DNA from 4 places in the Parageobacillus sp. G301 genome. Region 1 is predicted to be linked to each of the others. Evidence: riboswitches for the same ligand, from Rfam matches in the RefSeq annotation. Region 1 holds a riboswitch; each other region holds the start of a gene.

Region 1 (4,894 bases):
AGTAATTTGGGTTAACGGTACAGGCAGCCCGAAAATGGACGAAAGAATGACCAGTGTTGCGCCGGTGCCGGAAATCGCGCTGCCTTCAAATGGAGAGAAGTTCGTGATTTTTTTTCCGTTTGTTTCTAAAACGCGCCTTCCAAGCAATATGGCGCCAAGGGCGACGAATATGCCGCCGAATATCATCCCATGGGAAACGGAAATTAATCCGGCGCCGACAAGTGGGCCGACGGCATTGGCAACATTGTTCATTCCAGCCGAAAAAGCTTCAAAAAAGCCGGTCACAATTAAAAGAGTGACGAACATTTTTCCCCATCTGCCTTGTTCTAATTGCGGATATTTCCGCTTTAGCGATAAAAAACATTTTCCTATGAAAAATGTAAATGCAAAGGCGATGATAGGGATAATGATCCATATGGAAACAATAAACAGCAATTTATGAAAATATACGGTTTGATAGGCAATGCCGATGCCGACAACCGAACCGACCGTAATTTCGCTCGTAGAGAGCGGAATGCCCATGATATTGGCGGCGAATAAGGATATCGTCGCGGCAATTAAAATGATCACCACAATTTTGATGGTCAAGATGGAAGACGGGATAATCCCGGAACCGATCGTTTTGACAACCTCGCCGCCGCCCAGGCTGCCAAGAAACACTCCTAATCCGCAAAGCAGAAGGGCGGTTGATCTCCGCCTGATGGCGCCGGATCCGTACGCCACTCCCATTGCGGCGGCGGCGCCGCTAGCACCGATATTCATTGCAAAGAAAAAGGAAACGATAAAAGCAACAATAAGGAGCATATTCGTGTCTCTCCCTATGAGATATGAAGCCCGCATTCCGTTTTTCCGTGCCCGACCCAGCGGCCGGAACGCAAGTCGTTCGGGTCGAGAGCAGGGGCTGTGCATGGCGCGCAGCCGATGCTTGGATAACCTTGATCATGAAGTACATTGTATGGAAGCCTGTATTTATATACATAGCTCCATACGTCTTTCCATGTCCAATGAATGAGCGGGCATATTTTGATCGATTGGAATTTGTCATCTTTATTGATGTATTGGACGTGGCTGCGTGTCGGTGATTGTTCGCGGCGCAGGCCGGAAATCCAAGCGGTTACCCCGGTCAATACTTCGCGCAGAGGAATCACCTTCCGCAATTCACAGCATTTGTTTGGATGGTGTTTCCATAATTCGTCCCCGAATTGTTTTGCCTGTTCATCTAAGGATATGCTCGGCTGTTTCATCACAATGCGGAGGGAAGGATATTTTTCTTTTACCTTTTCGATTGTTTCGTATGTTTCACGAAAATGAAGCCCGGTATCGAGAAATACGATTTCTGCATCTGGCTTTACTTGCGAAATTAAATCGATTAACACGATTCCTTCAATGCCGAAGCTACAGGCGTACACAATATCGTCCTCATATTGGCGGTATGCCCAGGCGAGAACATCAAGCGCCCCTTTTGTTTCATTATCGTGAGGGAATGAAGGTTTTTCTTTGGCTTCCCATGTTTGATAAGTGAGCATTTTTCTCCCCCTTTGAAATCAAAGAAAATAAAGTGGATTAGTTGGTTATATAGGAATAGAAAGAGAACGAACGCTTATTAAAAACGCTCTCCCATTTTGGAAGAGCAAACCGGTCACTAATAGCGCCTTATCTTCCAAAATGGAGTCCATTTTGCTGGAATTAGCACCTTGCTTTCGGCCAAGCAGGTTGCCGGAGTTCATCGGGCCAGTCCCTCCCTCACTCTTGATAAGTCTTATATAATTGATTAAAATTTTAACACAATTCAAGCAAAAGTCAATCCTAGTTTTTCTATAGGAATTTATTTTTTGCTGATATAACACAGTAGAGGAATAAAGAAATCAGGAAAGAAAAGGGCGGTTTGTTGTCCGACCTTTTCCATGCATGTCAATCGGATAATAGGGAATTATGCAAAACAGAGGATGCAGAAACGCGGATCGGCAATGTTACTTCGACGGTTGTTCCTTTATTCACTTCACTCATAATCGACATCGTTCCGCCGTGGTCTTCGATAATTTTTTTACTGATCATCATCCCAAGACCAGTACCTTTTTCTTTTGTTGTAAAGAACGGTTTTCCTATTTTTTCTAGATGTTCTTTTGGAATTCCGCAGCCTTCGTCGATAAAGCGAATAAGAACGGAATGTTCATCCTTTTTTTGTGCTTCAATGAAAATATGTCCACCATTTTTCATCGCTTCCATCGCATTTTTTAAGAAATTAATAAATACTTGCTTTAATCCGTTTTCGTCACATTCAATGAGAGGAAGAGATGGATCAGTTTTTGTAATAATTTGGATGTTATGCAAAATACCCTGTGTTTCTAATAAAGCGGTGACATGTTGAAGCAAAACGCCAATATCACTTTTTGTAAATTTGGTTGCTTGTGGTTTTGCCAACACTAATAGTTCGCCTAAAATAAGTTCAATGCGCTGAATTTCTGATTCAATAATGTGAAGGTAAGGTTTTTTCTCGTCAAGTTCGGATTGCAATAGTTGTATAAATCCTTTTATGGCTGTAAGCGGATTGCGAATTTCATGGGCGATCCCAGCCGCTAGCTGGCCGGCAACTGAGAGCTTTTCCGATGTTCGAATGAATTCTTCTGTTTTTTTCAGTTCGGTAATATCGGTGAATGTCAATACCGCATCAACGACGGCTCCATTTTCCAAAACAGGCGTTACCGTATAGGAAACGGGGAAATGGGTACCATCTTTTTTCCAAAAAATATCTTCACTAATATGATATGTTTTCCCATCTTGAATGGCGAGATCAATTGGGCATTCATCAATAGAGTAAGGAGTTCCATCTTTTTTCGTATGGTGAATGATATCATGCGATGCTTTTCCAATGGCTTCTTCCGCTTTATATCCCGTCATTCGTTCTGCGGCTGGATTCCAGAAAACGATATTTCCATGTTTATCAATCCCACAAACTCCTTCAGCAATAGAATTTAATATGAGTGTATGTTTATGATATAAGTTTTCCAGTTCTTTTCGGTAGCGATTGAGTTCCGTCATATTTTGGCCAATCACATAAATTCCTTTCAAGCGATTTCCATGAATTATTGGAATGGTTTTAAAATGCATGTCAATAATTTTTTCATTTTTATGCTTTACTTGTAAATCATATTCACAACTTTCTCCTTTTAATGTTCGTTCAAATATTTTTTTTGCTTTTTCAATTTGGTCTGGGGCGATAAACTGAGTAAAATGTTTGCCAATATATTCGCTTGGTTTGTATCCAAGCATTTTTCTTACTTCAGGGTTGCCGGATATAAGTAGCCCATTTATGTCTAGCAGAAGAATCACATCAGGGTATTCGAAAAAAAGACATTTATGACATTGTTTATTTTCTTTTAATAAGCGGCTAATGATAAATGCGGACGCTGCCAAACAAAAGGCGCTGAGCACAGCAACGATGGAGCTGAACAAAAATCGAGTGAAAGAATCCGCCATATGGGGAAAATGTATTGACCAAACCACAAGACCGATGATGCATATGATTGCTGCTGCAGAGAGCATGTAAATAGGAAATGTGTGGGCGAATAGTATTTTCAATAATATGTAAGAAACGATTACGGTAATGAAGAATAATAGAATGATAAATAACACGTAATGAATACCGCCAGAGATCATTTTTATTCTCCTCTCCCGCCTTAAAACATTAGAACTTAGACATAATTATACGAAAATAAAGATAATTTGAGTAGAACCAATAAAAAACGCTGCCCAAAGCGAAAAGGACAGCGATAGACGTTTCCGCCTTACATTGATACGTAAGTATGGCATTGTACATAATGAATCATTGAAAAACGACGTTTCCTTCAGCATTTTTTACTTTTTGCGTAAGTTTCCTAACTCCTCGGCGATGGCCTGCATCTCGCTTGGGCTAAACGTATTTTTTCTCATCACCATTTCATAAATGTCTTTTAGCTCATCATACCATTCCTCGGAGAAGTGGGAAGGTTTAATCGCATCAAAATTTAATACTTTTAGCTTTTCTTTTATTTTTTCTACCATGTACGCTACGTTTTCTGCCGACTTTTTGGATAAATCCATTTTTTTGCTCCTTCCTTGTAAAGGTTACATGTATTTTAACATACAAGGGAATACATTGCGCTAATATTTTTGTATATAATGGGGTCGAAAGGAGATGTGAAACAATGGTAAAAGTATTATTTGTTTGCTTAGGGAATATTTGTCGCTCGCCGATGGCGGAAGCGATTTTTCGACATTTAGTAAAAGAGAGAGGATTGGAAGGAAAAATCATCGTTGATTCAGCGGGAACAGGGAATTGGCATGTCGGAGAACCGCCGCATGAAGGTACACAGACGATATTAAAGAAAAATAAGATCGATTTTTCAGGAATTTGCGCTCGGCAAATTTGTAAAGAGGATTTGCAGGAGTTTGATTATATTATTGCCATGGATGCGGAAAATGTTGGGAATCTGCGACGATTAGCCGGATACAATAAAACAGGATTTATCGGCCGGCTTCTTGATTTTGTTCCAAATAGCGAAATTGCTGATGTGCCAGATCCGTATTACACAGGAAACTTTTCAGAAGTATATGAGCTTATCCGAAAAGGGTGTGAACATTTATTAGAAGCAATTATAAAAGAGAAAAAACTTTAAAAAGGGGGAAAAATAAGTGAAGAAGAGAAATGTATGGAAAGGTGTGATGATCGGGGCAGCAGTAGGAGCCGCATTTTCCTTGCTGATCAAAAGGGAAGAAAAGCAAGACCGTCTTTCATTGCCGATGAAGCTGAAACAATGGCGCCAATCTGTAGAAGAGATGGCAGAAGACATGGCGTTTATTATGGAAAAAATAAAAGATATTGCAGAAAAAACACCGGAAGTTATCGAATTTATAA
Region 2 (4,894 bases), on a different contig from region 1:
AGACGCAGCAAGCCGTCCGTGATGCCGCGCCGCTCCCGTTCTTCTTTCGGCATCGCCGCATGTGACATTTTGGCAGGATACGATAAAATCGATTCGACTGCTCCTAAGCTGACGGCAAATACGGGGATGCGAACATGCTTTACAAACGTTCGGACCGCTTCTTCATCGGCAAGGCGGAACGATAATACCGCGCCAAAGCCTGATGCTTGGTAGCGCTGAATCGCATGGCCCGGATGATACGTAAGCCCTGGATAATACACTTCTTCCACTTTTGGATGGTTTGCTAAATAACGGGCGATGGCAAGCGCGGATTGCGACGATTGTTCGAGGCGGACGTGCAGCGTCTTTAATCCGCGCAACACAAGCCATGCGTCTTGGACGCCGAGCACCGCTCCGAAAGAGTTTTGCAATTTGTACAGCTGTTTGGCAAGTTCCTCGTCTTTTACAACAGCAAGCCCGGCAACAACGTCGCTATGCCCCGATAAAAATTTCGTCGCGCTATGAAGGACGACATCGACACCAAGATCGAGCGGACGCTGCAGAGCGGGAGTCATAAACGTATTATCTAAAAACGTTAAACAGCCATTTGCCTTCGCAAGCTTCACAATCCCGCGAATATCGGTCACTTTTAAAAGCGGATTCGATGGGGTTTCAACGTAAATGACTTTTGTATTCGGGCGAATATGGGAAGCTACTTCATGCAAATCCGTCATATCAACGAACGTATATTCAATGCCAAAGCGGCTCAATACCTCGGTAATCATTCGGTACGTACCGCCGTAAACGTCTTCCGTCACAAGCACATGATCGCCTTTGGACAAGAGGAGAAAAGCGGTGGAAATCGCCGCCATTCCGGATGAGAAGGCGAAACCGCGCACCCCTCCTTCTAACGCCGCAATCGTCTCTTCCAACGCTTCGCGCGTCGGATTGCCTGAGCGGCTATAATCATATTTGCCGAATGTGTCAAAATCAAATTGATGGAACGTGGAAGCGTGCTGAATCGGCACACTGACCGCTCCCGTTTGAGGATCCATTTTCCATTTATTATGGAGCAGTTTCGTTTGAAAAGATACGTGTTGTTCCATCTCCCTACACCTCTTTCATACTTTTTAACGCTTGCGATAAGTCAGAAATTAAATCTTCGACATGCTCGATGCCGACAGAGAAACGAAGCAGCCGGTTACAGACACCGTTGGCGATGCGGATTTCTTCTGGAATATCGGCATGTGTTTGCGTTGCTGGATATGTAATAAAGCTTTCGACTCCACCTAAACTTTCGGCGAATGTAATTAATCGTAAACTTTGCAAAAAGCGGTTGACCCATTTTTCTTCGCGCAAGCGGAACGACAACATGCCGCCTCTTCCCGGGTATAATACATCAGTAATATCTTCATGCGCCGCTAAAAATTCACTGATTCGTTTCGCGTTTTCTTCGTGCTGTCGCATCCGAAGCGCCAGCGTCTTCATGCCGCGAATAAGCAGCCACGAATCAAACGGTGAAAGCACAGCGCCAATTGCGTTCTGATATTCCGCGAGCCGCTTGCAAAGTTCCTCCCCCTTCGCAACGACGAGACCTGCCAACACATCGTTATGGCCTCCTAAATATTTTGTTGCACTATGGATGACGATATCGGCTCCTTGCTCGATCGGACGCTGAAAAACTGGTGTGTAAAACGTGTTGTCGACAATGAGAAGCAGTCCATGTTTTTTCGCAAATTTTGCCACTTCAGCAATGTCCGTTTCCTGCATTAACGGGTTCGTCGGTGTTTCTAAAAAAATCGCTTTTGTTTTTTCGGTGATGTAGTTCTCTACTAATCGTATGTCGCGAAAATCTACATAATGAAAAGACAAGCCGTATTTTCGCCAGCCGCGTTCAAATAAACGATATGTACCTCCATATAAATCGGAGGAAACGAGAAATTCATCCCCGCTTTCAAATAACGCAAGAACCGTCTGAATGGCCGCCATGCCCGAGCTGAACGCGTAGCCTTGGTCTCCTCCTTCTAGCTTTGCGATCGCTTCCTCGACGATTTTCCGCGTCGGATTGCCGGTACGAATGTAGTCAAATCCGGTAGACTTCCCGATTCCTTCATGACGGTACGCGGTCGAAAAATAGACGGGCGGATTGACCGTTCCTGTGACCGTGTCACTGCGGTTTCCGATTTGCGCCAATAACGTTTCCATTTTCTCCATCTGTATCTCTCCCTCTTCTATAAAATAAAAAAAGTCTTCTAAGAAGAAGACTTTTCCATACGTCGATCAGTGCTTCTTCTTATCTGCCGAATTGAAAAAATTCAATTCGCTGGATTTAGCACCTGGCCAAAAATTGGCTGGTTGCTGAAGCTTCATAGGGCCAGTTCCCTCCACTTCTCTTGATAAGAATGCATCCTTCACTATTCATTTTTTCTGATTACTAAAAATGTACCTCATTTATTGTGAGTTTGCAAGGAATTTTTAAAATTTTTCAAATTGATATGTTGTTTTTATACGTTGGAAAAACTCCCGGCGCTTTTTTATGTAAATATTCATCATAATCCGCTGTGTTTGTTAACATGTTTTTACAAAAATATGTTACAATAACAGGTGAATCTGTTTTTATTGGAGGATCCATCATGGCATTACAAAAAGGGACAATGCGTGATTACACTATTTATAGTGATGAGCTGGATGAGGAAATAACGCTGCTTGCCTATTTGCCAAGTTCGTTTTCCCCGCTTCATAAGTATTCTCTTCTTATCGCTCAGGATGGGAAAGATTATTTTATGTACGGGAAAATAAAAAGCGTTATTGAACAACTGATGGAAAACGGCGAGATTGACCGCACCATTGTCATCGGAATTCCATATCGCGATGTTAAGGACCGCTATGAGAAATATCATCCAAACGGAAAGAAAAACAGCCGTTATTTGCGTTTTTTAGCACATGAGCTCGTTCCGTTTTTAGATCAAACGTTTCCTACGTACCAAATCGGAAAAGGACGCGCGCTCATCGGCGATTCCCTTGGCGGCACTGTATCACTAATGGCAGGATTATTGTATCCGCATACATTTGGAAAAATTGCGATGCAGTCGCCATATATCGATGAAGGAATCATCGAGGAAATTTTACAATTTTCGGAACCGCCATTATTGCAAATTTACCATTCGGTGGGCACAAACGAAACAGCAGTGAAAACGACGGACGGAAACGTGCGCGATTTTATCACTCCAAATCGGAAGGCGCGTGAAGCGTTTATTCAAAAAGGATTTTTGTACGAATACAACGAATTTGATGGCGGTCATGCATGGACATATTGGCAGCCTGACGTTCCGCGTGCAATCGCGCATATCCTTTCTTTGTAAACACTACTATGTTTTTCGGAATTTTGTTATAATTAAGTACTACTTATCATAAGGAGGGGTTTTTATGAAATATGGTATTGCTTTATTTCCTTCGAAACGAATACAAGATTTTGCCAATTCCTATAGAAAGCGCTACGACAGCCATTACGCCCTCATTCCGCCGCATTTAACCTTAAAAGAGCCTTTTGAAGCTGACGACCAGCAAATTAAAGAAATTGTGAAGGAACTGCGCAAAATCGCCGCTGAAACAGATGTCATTCCGTTAAAAGTGACAAAGTTTAGCTCATTTTATCCGGCAAGCAATGTTATTTATTTAAAAGTGGAGCCGAACGAAACGCTCGAGCGTCTCCATGAACGGCTTCACAGCGGAATCCTTGCTGATAAGTCAGAATACGTATTTGTCCCTCATATTACCATCGGCCGTGATTTGCCAAACGCTGAATATGCTGATGTATACGGACAATTACGGATGCAAAACGTTCATTTTGAAGAAACGGTTGACCGCTTCCACCTTCTATATCAACTGGAAAACGGCTCATGGACAGTATATGAAACATTTCTTGTTGGAGGAAAGGAACAAGAGTAATATGAACGTAGCAATCGGAACAAAAAATGATACATCTTTATACAAAGATGCCTTGCTTGTTCGACGAATCGTATTTATCGAAGAGCAGCATGTTCCGGAAGAAGAAGAAATTGATGAATTTGAGCAAGAAGCGATGCATTTTGTTTTGTACGATGGGGAAAAACCGATTGGTGCCGGCAGATTTCGCACGATCGATAACGGTCTAGGCAAGATCGAACGAATTTGCGTTTTGCCGCAATATCGCGGCAGTGGGGCAGGAAAGCTGATTATGGAAGCGATTGAGCAGTTTGCAAAAAAACAAGGTGTCCCAAAAGTAAAACTGAACGCGCAAACACATGCGGAGCCATTTTATCAAAAACTTGGATATCAAACTGTTTCCGATGTGTTTATGGATGCTGGAATCCCTCATGTAACGATGGTAAAATCGCTTTAAGACCGTATCAAACGATGGTACGGTCCCTGCTCCTGCAATCCATAAAGAATAGTTGCGTACACTGTTGTTACATAAGCGGTTATGCTGTACGTATAGCAGCCAAGAGAAAATACAATTTCATTTCCCTTTCATACATAAGCCGTTCGTGACTTAGTCAATCATTTTCACGCCATATCATATTTTGCTGCACTAGTTTCTTTATATCTTCTGTATATTGTCCATGCCCTACAACAGCACGCTTCATTCGGAATGAAAGCAATCATTGTAACGTCTATTCCTTTGCGCATTTTTATTTCCTTTGTTTACTATTTTTTATAATTATAGATTTTCAAGGCTGTCTTTTTGTAATTGATTCGCCTTAGTTGCCAATATTCATTTTTTCTTAGGGAATATAAAGAACAAAAGGGAGCTTCGATTCCGAAGACTCCCTTTTGCTTACTTTTTGTTATTCAACATGTTAGCAATCGTGCTAAAATCAAGTTGTTTTCCGTTTTGAATGATCGTTTTGACGATTTGGTCTTCTAGCTCTTTTGG
Region 3 (4,894 bases), on a different contig from region 1:
TGCCATTCGTTAAAAAGTAGCCAAACGGCATTTTCCGTTTTACCGTTAATGTCATGATTTCTCCAGGAATTAATCGTTTCATCGCAACCTCTTCCTTTGTCTATATTTTCACGCTTATTATTCCCCACTCCAATGGACAATTCTGCATAAAACGCAGCTTTTCCCTGCATCACAAGGACACTTGCATCGGCGTTCGGCTTCCCCTCCTTTTCTTGTTGTGTCCCTTGCCACATTTTACTATAATAAAATAAAAAATGCTGGAGGTTGTGTATGTCGAAAGAAAGTTCCTTTGATATTGTATCGAAAGTCGACTTATCGGAAGTCACCAATGCGATCAACATCGCGATGAAAGAAATTAAAAACCGCTATGACTTTAAAGGCAGCAAAAGCGACATTTCGCTAGACAAAGACGAACTCATCCTTATTTCCGACGATGAATTTAAATTAGAGCAGCTAAAAGACGTGCTCATCGGCAAGCTCATTAAACGCGGCGTGCCGACGAAAAACATCCAATACGGCAAAATTGAGCCAGCTTCTGGGGGCACAGTGCGCCAGCGCGCCAAACTTGTGCAAGGCATCGATAAAGAAAACGCGAAAAAAATCAATACGATCATTAAAAACACTGGCCTGAAAGTGAAAAGCCAAGTACAGGACGATCAAATCCGCGTCAGCGGCAAAAGCAAAGATGACTTGCAAAAGGTCATCGCCGCGATTCGCGAAGCGGACTTGCCGATTGATGTGCAATTTGTCAATTATCGATAAAAACGTGATGCTACGGGCACTAAGCGCCCGTAGCATCTTTTTTCATACCCTTTCCATCTATTTCCATTATGCATTTTAGACACAATTATTCAAAGAAAAAACCCCAGCCCAACAATACTAGACGTAATGACCAGTAAAGCAGCAAAAGCAATTGGAAGAATGTCTCGCACAAACTGTCCTTCCTGTCCAGACTGGTTAGTGATAGAGGCCGCTAAAGCGATTCTCGATGGAGATGCCATGGTCATGTTCGATGCGGAGACGTTTTGTGCGGTGGCATATAATAGTGCGGGACTATGTAATTGCTCAGCCATCGTGCTTTGAAAATGGGAAAACATGGCGTTAGCCGCGCTGTTGCTGCCGCTCATAAATCCGCTGATCGCACCGATGAGCGGAGAAGCGATGATAAACCACGAGCCTACTAGTGCAGCAATATGTGCGGCCAGGAAATTCGTCATTCCCGATCCTTCCATCACGCTCGACATCGCGATAAAACCCGTTGTTGCTATTACGGCGGGATATACTTGTTTGATGGTTTTTCCTGCACAGGTTTTTAGTTGAACGCTGGTCAGCCGATATAGCCATATCGCTGTCAGCGAAGCAAGGAACAGGGCAAAACCTGGGCTATACAACAGCTCCAACCGAAAATGATATTCCGGCCATTGAATAACGAGGATGCTTGTAACGATTCTCTTACATGCAGCAGAGAAATGAGAAACGAATATATATATTGTTAAAACGGCATATGGTACCATTGCCTTCCAAAAGTTTCCCCTCCCAATAACTACATGCACCGCAGCGGCCTTTCTCCTCTTTTGGCTGATCAACGCCTTTAGTTTCCAATAGACAATGAGCAAAAAAGCGGCAGCTCCTCCCGCCAATACGCCCGCCAGTTCGGTAGATATATACACGCTGGAAGCCCATGTCACAAATGACAACACGAACGAAACGACAATAATGGAATCAAAATATTGTCTTATCGCCTTTTTGCCGCCGCTAATGGCCACAATAACAACCGCATAAAAAAGAAATAGCGGCGCACTTGCCATCGCGCTATACTCCCCCAATTGATGTAAAGGAACTCCGGACAACTCTGCATTAATGACCGTACCGATGGCAAGCGCTCCCCACGGCACGGCCGACTGCGTCAATAATGATAACATCATTGTCTTCTTCGCTGAAAATCCTAGCGAAAGATATAATGGGGCAGCGATCACCACAGCGATGCCAAAGCCGCTGACCGCTTCTAGAAAAGGACCTAAAGCGGCAGAAATAAGCAGCCCCTGTTCTGCTTTTGAGCGGCAAAAGCGTGATAAACCGTAAGACATCCTATCCATTGCCCCGCTTTCATTCAGCAAGTTGTATAAAAGCAGCCCAAACACTAATACATAAATAACCGTACCGGACAACAATATGCCGCGAATAGAGGAATGAAGCAAATCCTGCACCGATGCATCAAAAGAAAAAAAAGCCAATACGAAAGCCAATCCATACGAACAGACAGCGGTGTACATCGCCGGCATTTTCAGCCAAACCAAGCAAATAAGAGCGAATAAAATCGGTAACCCTGCTAATAAGAAATGAATCACATCATGCATGGAACATTCCCCCCTCCCCTTTTATCCACTATAGTGGATATATATATTATTCTCTACAGAAAAACTGTAAGTCAAGACAAAATTTCCACTATAGTGTAATATATAATGAGAGGTGAAAGACAGTCATGAATTTTGGAAAAAACGTGCGAGAAGCGAGAAAGCGTAAATCTCTTTCACTCCAGGCATTATCGGAGCGCTGCGGGGTTAGCCGTTCGATGTTATCGCAAATCGAGAGAGGAGAAAAAAATCCAACGATTCAAGTAGCTTGCCAGATCGCTGAAGGGTTAGATATGACTCTTTCACAATTATTAGGGGAAGATGAGCAAAGCGAAGTCATTATCATTAGAAAAGATGAACGATATGTATATAAAGACGAACGGAGCGGCTTTGAGCGGCATCTTTTATCCCCTTCTTTTCCATCAAAAGGAATTGAGTTTGTTTTCAATCGGATTCCGCCAAAACAAGAGTCCGGTATTTTTCCAAAGCATAAAAAAGGAGTAAAAGAGTATATATCTGTAGCTAAAGGTAAGTTAAGAGTCGTGCTCGGAACCCAGTCATATGACCTCGAAGAAGGAGATTCGATGTACTACGAAGCTGATATGGAACATCGTTTCATCAATATCGGGGAGAATGAATGCCACTACTACCTAGTCATTGATTCCAATCATATACGTTCACTATAGTGAACAACACTACTTTTTAAGCATTATGCTTTTTTCTATTGAGGATAGAATATTTTCTTGAAAACGATTCCATTATATTGAATATTTTCAGAAAATGCTTTACATTATATATTAACTATATCGTTGAAGCGTTTGACTACAACTTCATAACGAATTTCTTATCAAGAGAGGGGGAGGGACTGGCCCGGTGAACCCTCAGCAACCTGGCGGAAGTCAAGGTGCTAAATCCAGACAGGCGAAAGCGCCTGGAAGATAAGAAGAGACGATACATAAAAAGTCTTCTTCTTATAGAAGGCTTTTTTCTTTTACTATCTTCATAGAACGGGGGAATGAGCGTGGGGCTTTTGCAAGATTTAAAAGAACGCATCCTCATCGCCGATGGCGCGATGGGAACGCTATTATACTCGCACGGCGTCGACCGATGTTTTGAAGAACTAAATTTATCAAAACCGGAAGACATCATTCACATTCATGAAGCATATATCGCCGCGGGCGCAGAAGTAATCCAAACGAATACATATGGCGCCAACTATGTCAAACTTGCCCGCTACGGATTGGAAGATGAAGTGCCATCCATTAACCGCGCGGCAGTAAGGCTCGCCAAAAAGGCGGCGGGAAATAAAGCCTATGTGCTTGGAACGATCGGCGGATTACGGAGCATCAATAAAAGCGCCGTTTCCATCGAAGAGGTAAAGCGGACGTTTCGCGAGCAATTGTTTGTGCTTTTAAATGAGGACATCGACGGCTTGTTGCTCGAGACGTATTACGATTTAGAAGAATTAGAGACGGTTCTTGCAATCGCGCGCAAAGAAACGGATAAGCCGATTATCGCGCACGTCTCCCTCCACGAAGTTGGCGTCTTGCAAGACGGCACTCCCCTTTCTGAAGCGTTGGCGCGCTTGGAGCAGTTGGGAGCCGATGTCATCGGTCTAAATTGCCGTCTCGGTCCATATCATATGATTCGTTCGCTCGAGGAAGTGCCGCTGCCGAAAAAAGCGTTTCTTTCCGCGTATCCGAACGCAAGCTTGCCGGATTATCGCGACGGACGGCTTATCTATGAAACAAACACCGATTATTTTAAAGAAACAGCGCTTGCCTTCCGTGAGCAAGGCGTGCGCCTGATTGGAGGGTGCTGCGGCACGACGCCGAAACATATCGAAGCGATAGCAAATGCCTTAACCGATCGGACACCAATTACAGAAAAAGTCGTTAAACAACGTCATGTTCCGATTTCTATCCAAACAAACGAACCAAATGCCGTACCGCCGCTGCAAGATATCGTACGTAAGCGGCGCTCGGTGATCGTCGAGCTTGACCCGCCGAAAAAATTAGGGATCGCGAAATTTTTAGAAGGCGCCAAAGCGCTGAAAGAAGCGAACATTGATGCGTTGACATTGGCTGATAACTCGCTGGCAACTCCACGAATCAGCAACATGGCGCTCGGCTCCATCGTCAAAGAGCAGCTCGGCATCCGTCCGCTTATTCATATTACCTGCCGCGACCGCAATTTAATCGGCTTGCAGTCGCACCTCATGGGCTTGCATACGCTCGGCATCACCGATGTGCTCGCCATTACCGGAGACCCATCGAAAATCGGCGATTTTCCTGGTGCGACATCCGTTTATGATTTATCGTCCTTTGATTTAATCCGGCTCATTCGCCAATTTAACGAAGGGCTTTCGTATTCCGGAAAACCGCTCGGGCAAAAAACAAACTTCTCGATTGCCGCGGCCTTTAACCCGAACGTCCGCCATTTAGATAAGGCTGTAGAGCGTCTGGAGAAAAAAATTCAATGCGGCGCCCATTATTTTATCACCCAGCCGCTTTATTCCGAGCGGCAAATCGAAGAGGTGT
Region 4 (4,894 bases), on a different contig from region 1:
TGATCGGATGTGTCGGGATTTTCAACAGGCTCACCTCAGATGTGTTTACATTGTCTAGCGATATAGTCGGCATTGTGTATCTAAAAACGATTTTGCGTATAAGAAAACATCTTCCCGCTCCGGTTCATTAAAAATTTCATGATATAATTTGTTCCATTCTTTATACATTTTTTCCGATATCGGCAAACGGTCAAACCATTCTTTTACAGCTGTTTTATCGACAATTTTATCGTCCCCGCCTTGCATGAGCAGCAATGGGATATCAGGGAATTTCTGAATACGGCGAGAAGCCAATTCCATCGCCTTTACTAATTCACGATACCAGCGGACAGATACTTTCGTCACATAAAGCTCATCATGTTTATCCGTCTCATGTACCTCTTTATTTCTTGTTGCCAGTTCGACAGACAATCCTGAATCGATCAAAAGGGATGGCGCGATATAATTTAATACTCTTGATAACATATCAAGCCCTTTCGATGGATACGATACAAGTCCTAAACATGGCGAAGATAAAATAACCCCTTGTACAGAAGGTCGTTTTTCTTGCAATGTACGGATAACAACAAGCCCTCCCATGCTATGTCCAAGAAGGAATACCGGTACATGAAATTGTTTGGCTTCCGTGATCCAATCGGCCACCTCATTAATATATTCATCAAACGATTGGATATGTCCACGTTTTCTTCTCGTTGTCCGCCCTTGTCCAGGCAAATCTCCTGCTACAACATGATAACCGCTTTTCACCCACTGCTCGATCAACCATTGATAGCGCCCGTGGTGCTCCGCAGCTCCGTGGACAATCACAACCGTTCCTTTTCCTTCATTTGCCTCCCATTTCCACATCGTCAATCTCCTCCGTTTACGAATCGTGCCACTATCTGTACAATAATAAATAATACTGAACCATTTTATAAAATGAAAGGAAAGAAGCGTATGATTTATCCGTACAAAGGAAAGTCTCCAAAGATCGCTGAATCTGCCTTCATTGCCGATTATGTCACCATTACCGGTGATGTGGTCATCGGGGAAGAAACAAGCATTTGGTTTAATACTGTTATTCGCGGAGATGTCGCTCCAACGATTATCGGCAATCGCGTCAATATCCAAGATAACTCAATTTTACATCAAAGTCCAAACAATCCGCTTATCATTGAAGATGGTGTAACCGTCGGCCATCAAGTCATTTTACATAGCGCCATCATCCGGAAAAACGCTTTAATCGGCATGGGCTCGATTATTCTCGATGGTGCGGAAATTGGCGAAGGAGCGTTTATCGGTGCCGGAAGCCTTGTCCCGCAAGGAAAAAAAATTCCGCCGCACACGCTCGCATTTGGCCGTCCCGCTAAAGTCATTCGTGAATTAACCGACGAAGATGTCCGCGAGATGGAGCGAATTCGCCGCGAGTATGTGGAGAAAGGGAAATATTATAAATCGCTGCAGCAAGATAAATGATAATAGGAAACGCCGAGCAGACCGATTAACATTACGTTGTTGTTATTATGGGATATGACCAAGATGATATTTATTTCACCGCTCCGCTGACTGATGAAATAAAAAAGCATCCAAAATCGATTTTTTAAGATGTTGGGAGGCAAATAGGAAGACAGGCATCACCCTATCAGCTTGATTAGATAAGCTGGGAATGCCTGTCTTTTTTATATAGGTGAAAAATTTCGTTAATTTTCACCGACTTTCTTTTTGATATAATGAACCGGCTCCAACTTTTTCATACCGACGGACATCGTCATTGGCTCGGGTATATATTGGAGTGTTAAATAACGTTGAAGCGTATCATAATAAGAACATCATGTTCCATCACATGCAAAATGCTTTACTTTTCCGATACAATATATAAATTGTTTATTGAAATAAATTTTTACCAATCTTTTCTGCAGAGCAGTCGAAGCAGATGCTTTTTTCGTTGCGTTCACCCTTGATTTTGCCAAAAAAAGAGAGCTACATAACGTAACTCCCTTTTCTGTTTGTTATTGCTTCGCTAACGCAAGAGCCTGCTCTTTCAATGTTCCCGCTTTATCAGTGCGCTCCCATGGAAGATCGATGTCCGTGCGTCCGAAATGGCCATAAGCCGCTGTTTGTTTATAAATTGGGCGGCGCAAATCTAACATTTTAATAATGCCAGCTGGGCGAAGATCAAAGTTGTTGCGCACCACTTCAATTAAAATATCTTCAGATACTTTTCCGGTTCCGAACGTATCAATGGAAATGGAAACCGGTCTTGCAACGCCGATCGCATATGCCAACTGCACTTCACATTTATCGGCAAGTCCAGCAGCAACAATGTTTTTCGCTACATAACGCGCTGCATAGGCTGCAGAGCGGTCTACTTTTGTAGGGTCTTTACCAGAAAACGCACCGCCGCCATGGCGAGCATAACCGCCATATGTGTCAACGATAATTTTCCGTCCTGTTAAGCCAGCGTCGCCTTGAGGTCCGCCGATGACGAAACGACCTGTCGGGTTAATAAAATATTTTGTGTTTTCATCGATCAGTTCTGCTGGTACAACCGGCTTAATGACATGTTCTTTAATATCGCGCTCAATTTGTTCTTGTGTAATTTCCGGATGATGTTGCGCTGATACAACGATCGTATCGATACGCACTGGTTTTCCATTTTCATCGTATTCTACTGTTACTTGTGTTTTGCCATCTGGACGCAAATATGGCAAAATGGCTTCTTTCCGCACTTCTGACAAACGGCGTGCCAAACGATGCGCTAACGAAATCGGAAGCGGCATTAATTCTTTCGTTTCATTGCAAGCAAATCCAAACATTAACCCTTGGTCTCCAGCACCGATTGCTTCAATTTCCTCGTCAGTCATCTGACCTTCGCGGGCTTCTAACGCCTTATCGACTCCCATTGCGATATCTGGAGACTGTTCGTCAATCGATGTCAATACAGCACAAGTATCGGCATCAAAACCATATTTCGCACGAGTATAGCCAATTTCGCGAACCGTATCGCGGACGATTTTCGGGATATCTACATATGTTGATGTCGTAATTTCTCCACTTACGAGCACAAGCCCTGTTGTAACGCTCGTTTCGCATGCGACGCGAGCATTCGGGTCCTTCTCTAAAATGGCATCTAAAATGGCATCGGAAATTTGGTCACAAATTTTGTCAGGATGACCTTCCGTTACAGATTCCGAAGTAAATAAACGTCTTTTTTTTGACATTCGTCAGTTTCCTCCTCTTTTCATAATCGAACGTCTAAATATTGTATTCCTGCAAACTGCAGATGATACGGTACTCATTCCCTTTTATTATAGCTTTTATATATCTTGACACATAGACATATAAAAAAACCTTTCCTGTAATTTTGAGGAAAGGTCATTGCAATCATATTGCTCCTTTCACTCTTATCGCTCAAGGACGTTGCCTTGCCACAGGTTAGCACCATTTCACACATTTCCAGTTGTGACGGTTGCTGGGTTTCATCGGGCCTGTCCCTCCACCGGCTCGGGATAAGAGTATCCGTTCAATGAGTTATCATATCGTAATTAAATAAAGAAAGTCAACAAAATTAGACAATTTTTTTATGAACAAAAATGAGAAAAATAAAAGAAAAGAAATTGTCACAAATAGTATGGACTAATAATAAAAATGTGTTATACTATTTGAAGGAGACCATTTCAATAAAAAGGAAGGTTTTGTACATGGGAGTCGCTAATATGACAAGTAAACTTACCACATTATTACAACAGCCAAATGTGTTTCATAATTTATCGGTAGCACAGCTTGTAGAAAAAGTGTTGCAACGAAATGAAGGTCGGTTGACAGCTACCGGAGCAGTTGCGGTAACGACAGGAAAATATACAGGTCGCTCTCCAAAAGATAAATACATTGTAGAAGAAGCTTCGACGAAATCAAAAATCGATTGGGGGACGACGAACCAGCCGATTTCTGAAGAAGTTTTCGAAAACTTATACAATAAGGTAATTGACTATTTAATGAAAAAAGATGAAATATTTGTTTTTAAAGGATTTGCCGGCGCTGATCCCAAATACCGCTTACCTATCCAAGTCATTAATGAATTTGCGTGGCAAAATTTATTTGCACATCAACTATTTATTCGCCCAACAGCGGAAGAACTGCAAACACACAAAGCGGAATTCACCGTTATTTGCGCACCAAACTTTAAAGCAGATCCTGCCGTTGATGGAACAAGATCGGAAACATTTATCATTATTTCTTTTGAACGGCGGATCGTGCTAATCGGTGGCACAGAATATGCTGGCGAAATGAAAAAATCGATTTTCACTGTGATGAATTACCTGCTCCCAGAACAAGGAATTTTATCGATGCATTGTTCGGCAAACGTCGGTAAAGAAGGGGATGTCGCATTATTCTTTGGTCTATCCGGCACGGGAAAAACGACGCTTTCCGCCGATCCAAACCGCCGTCTTATTGGTGATGACGAACACGGCTGGTCCAACCGCGGCATCTTTAATATCGAAGGCGGTTGCTATGCAAAATGCATCAATTTATCACGGGAAAAAGAACCGCAAATTTTTGATGCGATCGGATTCGGTGCGGTGCTCGAAAACGTTATTATCGATGAGCATACAAGACTGCCTAATTATGATGACGCTACGTTAACGGAAAATACCCGCGCTGCTTACCCTATTCAAGCGATTAGCAATATCGTTGATCCGAGCATCGCTGGTCATCCGTCGACGATTATTTTCTTAACGGCAGACGCATTCGGAGTATTGCCGCCGATTAGCAAGCTAACGCGCGAACAAGCGATGTATCATTTCTTAAGCGGCTATACGAGCAAGCTGGCGGGTACAGAACGCGGCATCACTTCTCCGCAAGCGACATTCTCTACTTGCTTTGGAGCTCCGTTTTTACCGCTTCCAGCTGTGCA

The links. Region 1 has a riboswitch for S-adenosylmethionine ahead of QSJ37_RS16360 (phosphoadenylyl-sulfate reductase). Riboswitches for the same ligand answer to the same signal wherever they lie in the genome.
Region 2: linked by a shared signal. The riboswitch ahead of QSJ37_RS07080 (methionine biosynthesis PLP-dependent protein) and the one ahead of QSJ37_RS16360 (phosphoadenylyl-sulfate reductase) in region 1 are both predicted to bind S-adenosylmethionine.
Region 3: linked by a shared signal. The riboswitch ahead of QSJ37_RS07615 (bifunctional homocysteine S-methyltransferase/methylenetetrahydrofolate reductase) and the one ahead of QSJ37_RS16360 (phosphoadenylyl-sulfate reductase) in region 1 are both predicted to bind S-adenosylmethionine.
Region 4: linked by a shared signal. The riboswitch ahead of metK (methionine adenosyltransferase) and the one ahead of QSJ37_RS16360 (phosphoadenylyl-sulfate reductase) in region 1 are both predicted to bind S-adenosylmethionine.

The regions. Positions count from the first base shown of each region.
Region 1 covers NZ_BSDB01000003.1:99,673-104,566, reverse strand. The annotation lists gene QSJ37_RS16365 (sulfate permease) at 1-804, opposite strand, end outside; gene QSJ37_RS16360 (phosphoadenylyl-sulfate reductase) at 819-1,526, opposite strand; SAM riboswitch class I at 1,651-1,759, opposite strand; gene QSJ37_RS16355 (PAS domain-containing sensor histidine kinase) at 1,912-3,657, opposite strand; gene QSJ37_RS16350 (DUF1128 domain-containing protein) at 3,856-4,080, opposite strand; gene QSJ37_RS16345 (low molecular weight protein-tyrosine-phosphatase) at 4,185-4,655, shown strand; gene QSJ37_RS16340 (YtxH domain-containing protein) at 4,672-4,894, shown strand, end outside.
Region 2 covers NZ_BSDB01000001.1:1,393,488-1,398,381, forward strand. The annotation lists gene metC (cystathionine beta-lyase) at 1-1,085, opposite strand, end outside; gene QSJ37_RS07080 (methionine biosynthesis PLP-dependent protein) at 1,090-2,193, opposite strand; SAM riboswitch class I at 2,270-2,382, opposite strand; gene QSJ37_RS07085 (alpha/beta hydrolase) at 2,613-3,341, shown strand; gene QSJ37_RS07090 (YjcG family protein) at 3,406-3,927, shown strand; gene QSJ37_RS07095 (GNAT family N-acetyltransferase) at 3,929-4,360, shown strand; gene spoVIF (sporulation-specific transcription regulator SpoVIF) at 4,796-4,894, opposite strand, start outside.
Region 3 covers NZ_BSDB01000001.1:1,487,909-1,492,802, forward strand. The annotation lists gene QSJ37_RS07595 (CvfB family protein) at 1-82, opposite strand, end outside; gene QSJ37_RS07600 (YajQ family cyclic di-GMP-binding protein) at 271-762, shown strand; gene QSJ37_RS07605 (L-lactate permease) at 852-2,357, opposite strand; gene QSJ37_RS07610 (helix-turn-helix domain-containing protein) at 2,483-3,040, shown strand; SAM riboswitch class I at 3,196-3,299, shown strand; gene QSJ37_RS07615 (bifunctional homocysteine S-methyltransferase/methylenetetrahydrofolate reductase) at 3,376-4,894, shown strand, end outside.
Region 4 covers NZ_BSDB01000002.1:735,723-740,616, reverse strand. The annotation lists gene QSJ37_RS12505 (tetraprenyl-beta-curcumene synthase family protein) at 1-25, opposite strand, end outside; gene QSJ37_RS12500 (alpha/beta hydrolase) at 55-846, opposite strand; gene QSJ37_RS12495 (gamma carbonic anhydrase) at 937-1,455, shown strand; gene metK (methionine adenosyltransferase) at 1,989-3,200, opposite strand; SAM riboswitch class I at 3,381-3,495, opposite strand; gene pckA (phosphoenolpyruvate carboxykinase (ATP)) at 3,681-4,894, shown strand, end outside.